2 regions of the Rhodococcus sp. MPR-R1B genome follow, and region 2 is predicted to be linked to the other one. Evidence: riboswitches for the same ligand, from Rfam matches in the RefSeq annotation. Region 2 holds a riboswitch; the other holds the start of a gene.
What was found. A riboswitch is a leader RNA that binds a small molecule or an ion and turns the genes downstream of it on or off. The one in region 2 is predicted to bind cyclic di-AMP.
Positions count from the first base shown of each region.

Region 1: it holds a riboswitch for cyclic di-AMP, as region 2 does, so the genes downstream of both, AC1Q61_RS14625 (C40 family peptidase) here and AC1Q61_RS04040 (transglycosylase family protein) in region 2, are expected to answer to the same signal.

Region 1 covers NZ_JBXAFO010000009.1:35,207-39,390, reverse strand. Annotated here, with positions in the region: gene AC1Q61_RS14630 (C40 family peptidase) at 27-1,079, opposite strand; gene AC1Q61_RS14625 (C40 family peptidase) at 1,404-1,961, opposite strand; cyclic di-AMP (ydaO/yuaA leader) riboswitch at 1,976-2,154, opposite strand; gene AC1Q61_RS14620 (DEDD exonuclease domain-containing protein) at 2,678-4,184, shown strand, end outside.
Region 2 covers NZ_JBXAFO010000002.1:281,784-285,967, reverse strand. Annotated here, with positions in the region: gene AC1Q61_RS04045 (YncE family protein) at 1-1,333, opposite strand, end outside; cyclic di-AMP (ydaO/yuaA leader) riboswitch at 1,729-1,938, shown strand; gene AC1Q61_RS04040 (transglycosylase family protein) at 1,947-2,510, shown strand; gene AC1Q61_RS04035 (hypothetical protein) at 2,594-2,782, opposite strand; gene AC1Q61_RS04030 (helicase-associated domain-containing protein) at 2,843-4,184, shown strand, end outside.

The DNA.
Region 1 (4,184 bases), on a different contig from region 2:
ACACGCCACTCAGGCGCAGCAAGCCGTCAGTAACGACGCGCAGTGGAGAACTCCATGCCTGCCATCGACTGGACCTTCACCGGTACGCCGAACGTCGACGCATGCAGAATGTTTCCGTCGCCGGCGTAGATGCCGACATGCGAGTTGTCGCTGTAGAACGTCACGACGTCGCCGGGCTGTAGTTGGTCCCTCGACACCGGTACACCGCCCTGCGCCTGCGCTTGGCTCGATCGCGGCAGAGTCTTTCCGATCTGCTTGTAGGCCCACACCACCAGACCTGAGCAGTCGAACTCGTTCGGGCCGGTCGCGCCCCAGACGTACGGGTCACCGATCCGCGTGAGGCCTGCCTGCAGAGCAGCAGCACCCGAGCCAGGGGTCAAGTTAGCCAGAATTTTGCTGAGATCGACATCCGGCGGGAAAGGCGTACCGCTCAGTTGGTTACGTTCGTCGTCGGTGAGATTCTGGAAGGCTTTGGTCACGTCGGCGATCTGCGTCTGCAGTTCACTCTGCTTGCGCTGCAAATCGTCACTGAGTGCGCGGGCTTGATCGGCGGCGGTTCGCGCTTCTTCGGCCGATCGCTTCGATGCTTCCGAGGCGGCACGCGCATCGGCAGTGGCTTGGTTGAACTGAGAGACCTGTACTGCCGCGTCGTTGGAAATCACGTCGAGCGCAGACATCTGGTCGAGCAACTGCTGCGGCGAGTCGCTCACCATCAACGCAAAGAGGCGATTGGTTCGCGCACCCTGGTAATTCGCTGTGGCAATACGGTTTACCGCCGGAGCGAACTCGGCGACGCGCGCCGAAGCCGCGTCGAGAAGACCCTGATCGGCTGCCGATCGCACGTCCGCATCATTCGCGACTGCCAGCTTCGCGTCGAGGTCGATCTGCGCGTTGTGCAGCGCTTCGTTGGTCTGCTCGGAAACCCGGGAGAGTTCACCGAGCTTGTCGAGCGCCTCGGTGGGGTTGGTGATGACGGGGTCGGCACCGGCCTGCATCGAAGGCCCTGCAACGAGTCCGAACGCCAGCACTCCCACTGTCAATGCGGCCCGTACTCGACTGTTGTTTTTCGATGAAACCACGGAATGCAACTCTCCGTCTCGGTGAAGCGACGCCGACCGGGGCCGGTCGACGATCTGTTAGCTGGCTGTCAACTATCCACAGTACCTGTCTCGGCCGCGCAATGTCTCGATAAGGTTACGGAACGGCATACGTTTGTGTCTACTCGCCGGTAGGCGTGTCGGGGTGAAGTACCGGGCGAATTGTCGCGAAACGAAAATGTGGGCCCCGAATCGAAGATTCGAGGCCCACATTCGAAGATCCGGAGCTCCCCCGAGCTCCGCCGCATCACAGCGGCGGATCGTTCCGACTGCCTACCGGAGACAGCCGTCGAGCGTGTTCAGAAATCAGTAACGGCGAGCGCCGTCGTACGGCATCGAGGACACCGGAGCGAGCTTCACGGGCTGACCAGCGGTCGACGCGTGGATGACATTGCCGTTACCGGCGTAGATGCCCGAATGCGATCCGCCGTAGAAGGAGATCACGTCGCCGACCTGAAGATCGGACTGTGCGACGGCAACGCCGGCTGCAGCCTGGTCGTAGCTCGTGCGAGGCAGGTTGAGACCGGCCTGCTTGTATGCCCACTGAACGAGACCGGAGCAGTCGAATGCGTCCGGGCCGGCTGCGCCGTACACGTACGGGGAGCCCAGCTTGCTCTCTGCGGCGCGAACTGCCTGCTCACCAACACTGGAGATGGGAGCGGCCGGTGCAGCCGGTGCGATGTCGGTGATGCCCGGAATGACCGGCAACTGAGGAATAGAAACGCCCGGAACCTCGAACGTGCCGACGCCGGGGATGGTGATGGGGTCTGCCGAGGCAGGTGCAGCGGTTGCAGCGAATGCTCCGACTGCGAGCGCGCCGGCTACTGCCAACTGCGCTGAACGCTTGAAACTCTGTGACGCCACTTAAGGGGTGCTCCATTTCTTCCATTCATCCGCCGACCGAGTTAGCTGACGGGTTCGGGCTGGGAAGATCAGCCCTACCCGCGTGGTCTGCAGCGATCCTGCGTGCTGCACCCCAGGCGGGATTCACCCCAGTGGAAACTTGGGTTCCCGGTTCGGGTTCCTCGCGGAGATCCCGATTAGGCGGTTCCTGACGATGCCGGTCCTGTCTGGTCCGGCAAGACTTCGTTAGGTCTCAGGAAGGTTACGAAATGATCGCGACGATGTCGACCGCTTCGTGACAATCGCGCCCGATTCGCCGGAAATCGCGGTGCCGCGCCCGCGATACGCCCGGCGGGTCACGGGGAGATAACAACAGGTCGGTTCGGCGACCCACTCCAGGCCGTCAAACCCGCGCCCGCTACCCACTGCCAAGGCTCACCAAACCCGACAATCCGATCTTCCATGCAGTTCAACGATGATTACTTGAAACTAGAACTTGTTCCGGTCACGGACGCGGTTTCAGCCGTCGACAGACGCACCGAAGACCCCCTCGACTCGCCCTACTCACAAGTAGGCGCGCGTCCACATTCGCGAGTTCCCACCGCAAGTGTGATCCTCGTCTCTCCTACTTTTGTCGGGCGTTCATCGACCGATTTTCGCAACGGAAGTCCGTGCGGGTCGGATTCCGTGTCTGCACTCTCGAATTCGTGTCGGGGGGTACTTCTACTGTCTGCGGTGTGAGTCCCGCCTCGGCCCGAGAATTTCCGTCTCCGCCCCCGTTCTCCGACGGGGAGAAGTTCGACGTCGGGCGGCAACTGAGCTTCGACGAACTGGACACACCGCTGAGCGAGACAACATTTGTCGTCGTCGACCTCGAGACCACAGGGGGCAGCGCCGACCAGGACTCCATCACCGAGATCGGCGCCGTCAAGATCCGCGGCGGCGAGGTACTGGGCGAAATGGCAACACTCGTCGACCCCGGCCGGTCGATTCCGCCGTACATAGTCGAACTGACCGGAATCACCACAGCCATGCTGATCGGTGCACCTCCCATCGAACGTGTCCTGCCTGCTTTTCTCGAGTTCGCCGAGGGCGCGGTGCTGGTGGCACACAACGCGCCGTTCGACATCGGTTTCCTCAAAGCAGCGGCGTCACGCAGCGCGCGCCCGTGGCCTGCGTTCCGTGTCCTGTGCACCGTCAAACTCGCCCGGCGCGTACTCACACGCGACGAAGCACCTTCGGTGAAGCTCTCCGCACTCGCCCATCTCTTCCAAGTGACCACCCAGCCGACGCACCGGGCTCTCGACGACGCGCGTGCGACCGTCGACGTCCTCCACGGACTGATCGACAGGGTCGGAAACCAGGGTGTCCACAGTTACAGCGAACTAGTCGACTACCTGCCCAACATTTCCTCGCATCAACGGGCCAAACGGTCCTTCGCCGCAAACCTGCCGCGAAGCCCCGGTGTCTACCTTTTCCGCGGTCCTTCCGACGAAGCCCTCTACATAGGAACTGCTACCGACCTTCGACGCCGCGTCCGCAACTACTTCACCGGTTCGGAGACCCGCGGCCGGATGAAGGAAATGGTCGCGCTGGCCACCCGTGTGGACCATGTCGAGTGCGCGCACGCTCTCGAGGCCGGGGTGCGTGAACTACGACTGCTGAGCGCGCATGCGCCGCCGTACAACCGTCGCTCCAAGTTTCCCAAGCGAGGTTGGTGGATCACCCTCACCGACGAGGCGTTTCCGAGACTGTCCGTGGTTCGCACGCCCACGGCCGATTCGATCGGCCCGTTCACCTCTCGCGCCGACGCAGTCGACGTCGCCGACACCGTCGCAGAGTTCAGTCGTCTGCGCACGTGTACCAAGCGTCTCGGACGCGGCGCCGTTCACGGCCCTGACTGCCCCGCTCGCGAACTGGGGGCGTGTCCAGCCTCCTGGACCCCGGAAATCAACGCAGAGGACTACGCGGCCGCCCCTGAGGCCGTGCGTGGATTCTTCCGAGGAACCAACGACGCTCCCCTCCAACAGATGCAGGCCCGGATCGACGAGCTGTCCGCACACGCGTTGTTCGAGAATGCTGCGCGTCTGCGTGACCGAACGGTCGCAGTCGCCACCGCAGTGCGGCGCACTCAGCGACTCGCTGCAGTCGCGGCGATCGAACAACTCGTTCTCGCCCGCCCCACCGGAGACGGCGGCTGGGAGCTGTCGGTGATCCGGTCCGGGCGTCTCGCGTCCGCCGGGC
Region 2 (4,184 bases):
CCGGATCGACGGGGCCGACCGGCCCCTCGGAGACCACGATGGTCACGCTCGAAGCACGCGAAAGCACGCTCTTCGCAGTGACCTCGACGGTGACGCTGCCGACGGCGGTGGGGGTACCCGAGATGGTGCCGTCCTGTGCGAGGGACAGTCCGCCGGGCAGAGTGCCACTGGTGAGTGCAAAGGTTGCGCGCGCATCGGCGGCAGTGAGCTTCTGCGAATACGCCTTACCGACCTGAGCGGCAGGCAATTCGACGGTCGCGGGTAGCGGGTACGCAGCAACGACTGTCACCTTGCCCCCGTTGGTCGTCGACGCGATGGCGCCGGTCGAGGTGTCGAGCGCGAGGTTTTTGACCTTCTCCAGTACCGGAACCTTGGTATCGGTCAGAGCGGTGGTGGCGCGGGTCGTCAGATCGACCGACCACAGGTGTCCGTTTATGACGTCCGCGACATATGCAATGCCTGCCGCAGCGTCGACGACCACGCCGTTGGGAATCGCGGTCGGAGACAGCGTGGTCTTCGACAGAACCGCGCCGGCCGGGGTGATCGCCCACAGGTTGGTTGCCCGGGTGTCGGTCATGTAGATGTTGCCGGTGTTCGTGTCGACATCGACGTCGACCGGGTAGAGGTTGTCGGCACGCACGATCGACTTGAGTGCTCCGCCCTTGCGTACGTCCGCCTGCCACAGCGTGCGGCCGTAATTCTCGTCGAAGAAGTTGGTGTCCGCGATGTAGAGGAAGCCGCGGACACTGTCGAAGGCGAGCTTGGTCGGCGTTGCCGACTTGTGGACCAGAATGCTCGACACGGCGTCGGCGGCGTTGGGGTCGACGACTCGGATGTTGCCGGACTTGTAGTCCGAGAAGTACGCGCGGTGTGTTGTGGGATCGACGACGACATCGTTGATCTGCGGACGCGAGCCGTCGGGGTTCTTCTCGCTCAGCGTGACCGTCTTTTCGACCTTCCCGGTCTTCGTGTCGACAATCGAGATCGCGCCGCCGTAGGAGGAGGACACGTATGCGCGTCCGAGGCCTGAGTCGACGGCAAGTGCCGACGGGTAACCGACGACGCCGTCGATGGTGCCGACGGACTTGCCGGTGTTCGTGTCGACGACGGACAACGAGCTGGTCGGTCCGCCGTACTGCGTGATGTATCCGCGGTGGGTTGCCGAGTCGACGACGATGTCGCCGGGCTGGGTTGCGGAATAGCTTCCGACAACACCGTGTGTCGGATCCTCGGGTGAGGCGTGTGCAGCGGGAGCAGTGACGGCCAGGCCGACAGCAGCAGCGGCGACGGCGAGTGACGCGGTGACCGCACGCCGACGGTATTGCAGTTTCATGAGGGGTGCCCTACTTCTTTGGAAGACTCTGCGAAACCTGCCCAAGCGAGGCAAGTCAGGCAAACCTAACCTAAGTTTCATAGTCGATGTTGAGACACGGGCCACAACCTTGGGTCCGGATCGACGCACCTCTCAATCGCCCGAAATTCTATTTCCGCATAACGTGTGACCTTGCTCACATTACGGATGAATAACGGAACGGACACAACCGGACATTCACTCGGGCACCCCCACCTACCTGGGAAGAGTCTCCTGCGCTTTGTGTGACGCGTTGTACGTCTTTCGCCACGCCGCGTTATCAAATGGTGACACGAGCGACTCGAGCCGTTACCGTCGTTTTCGGCCGGGAAACTCGGCCACCTCCGGCCCGCCGCGCCAAGCCTTGTCCCGCGGGTACCGGACTTCCGACAGAGCATTCCAGGGACGAGGACGGGGGACCCAAAGTCCTCTGTGAGAACAGAAAAGTTCTCCAGTGGACACCGGTTCGATCGCAAGACCGAATCTTGGGGTGAAGCCAGACCCTTTCCAGCCAGGAAAGGCGAGGCCGGGCGACCTCTCAGCCCGAACCCGACAGCTGACCTCGCAGGCGCGTGTGGAGAGGATTTCGACCATCATGAGCGGACGCCATCGCAAGCCCACCACCACCGGCCGCACTGTCGCCAAGGTCGCCGTCACCGGCGCCATCATGGGCGTAGCAGGAATTGCAGCCACCGGAACCGCAAACGCTGCCCCCGACTCCGACTGGGATCGTCTCGCCCAGTGTGAGGCCGGCGGAAACTGGGCCATCAACACAGGCAACGGTTACCAGGGCGGACTGCAGTTCTCCCCCAGCACGTGGAACGCACACGGCGGCGGACAGTACGCAGCCACCGCAAACCAGGCCACTCGCGAGCAGCAGATCGTTGTTGCCGAGCGTGTTCTCGCAAACCAGGGTTGGGGCGCATGGCCGTCCTGCTCCTCCAGCCTCGGGCTGAGCAGCGGCGCCACCGAGCGTTCCGCTCCGGCCACGACGGCTCCTCAGGCGGCTCCGGCTCCGGCGCAGCAGGTCGCACAGACCGTTGCACACCCGGTCGCCGACGCCATCGATCAGGCAATCGCATTCGCCGAGGCCAACGGCATCCCGGTCGACCCGCAGATCCTCGCAGTCGCCGACACCGCGAAGTCGTTCCTCAAGTAACACCGGCAAGACTGTCCGCTCGGACGCTCGAACATCAAGAAGGCCCGCACCGATTCGGTGCGGGCCTTCTTCGTGTCGAGTTGTTATCGGTTGATGACGGTGTGCGGGTGTACGTAAGGAAGTGACTCCACCGGAACCGGAAAGGTGGTGTCCTCGCCGAAGGGTGAAAGTCCACCTGCGCGGGTCGATGACAATTCGGTCACTGCGTGATCTCCGTCTGCAGTTTCCGGCCATCCTGGATCTACATAGTGTTGCTTCGAATTGTTGGCCACGAAGTCATTTTGACAGGACGCCGTTACGCCGTACAGACCAGGTCTCTAATCTGATACCTGATGACCGAAACACGTGGCACCCCGGCGGGCAGTTCCGCAGCCGAAAGTCTGACCGATTGGCTCTCGGCGCGCAGTGACGCCGAGTTGACGGAGTTGCTGCGTCTGCGCCCCGATCTGGCCGTACCGCCGCCGAGCACGATGGTGGTTCTCAGCGGTCGGGCACAGCAACGCGCGTCGGTCAGCCGAGCCGCGGACGAACTCGACACCCTCGATTTCGGTCTTCTCGAATTGTTGGCACTGGCCGGCGCCGAGGAAACTCCGATGACGCGGGCGGAGCTCAACAGTGCGATCGCCGAACGCGCCCTGACCGGCAAGGGCAAGGTCACCAAGAAGGCCGTCGACAAGTCTCTGTCGAAGATGCGCGCGTCCGCCCTCATCTGGGGTGTCGATCCCATCAGCGTCGTCCCGGCAGTCATCGGGATGATTCCGTGGCGTGTGGGGCGCGCCCTCGAACCTGCCGAGGCGATGACCGAGACCGAGATCTCGGCTGCGCTCAACGCTCTGGACACCCGCGAGCGGGATCTCCTCGAGACACTCGCCAACTCCAGCCCGATCGGTCGCACCCGCGACGCTGCCCCCGGAACGCCGCCTGAGCGCCCGGTTCAACGACTGCTGGCGGCCGGCCTGCTGCGGTGGCTCGACGAGCAGACCGTCGAGCTTCCGGCGACGGTTCGTCAGGTCATCCGCGGCGAGCCGGTTTTCGATCCGACGACGCTGACCGCACCTGTCATCGGGGGCGACAAACTCAAGCCGGCGGACGTGAACGCCGCAGCAGCCGGCGAGGCGCTCGAGTTGGTACGCCAATGCGAGAACGTGATCGCTGTTCTGGGCGCAGCGCCGGCCCCCGCACTGCGAGCCGGTGGGCTCGGCGTTCGAGAACTACGACGCGTGGCCAAGACGGCCGATCTCGACGAAGCGCGCGTGAGCCTACTTGTCGAGTTGCTCTCGGCAGCCGGACTCATCGCCAGTGGAACACCAGATCCGGCGCCGGTCTCGGACAACGCGGACGAATACTGGACGCCCACGCTTGCGGTCGACGGCTGGCTGAACGCATCCACAGCGCGACGGTGGGAGGTCCTGGCGTCCGCCTGGGTCGACGTACCTCGAGTCCCGTGGATGATCGGGCTGCGCGATTCCACCGACAAGCCGATCGCGGCGTTGTCCGAGGAGGGCCGCGCTCCGGCGGCTCCGCGAGATCGTCAGGCCATTCTGGGGCTGCTCTCCGAACTCGACAGCGGCCAGACCGCGTCGGCCGTCGAGGTAAGTCGGCTGCTGGCGTGGCGACGCCCGCGATGGAGCGGGCGCCTGCGGACGTTCGCGATCGAGCGGACTCTGGACGAGG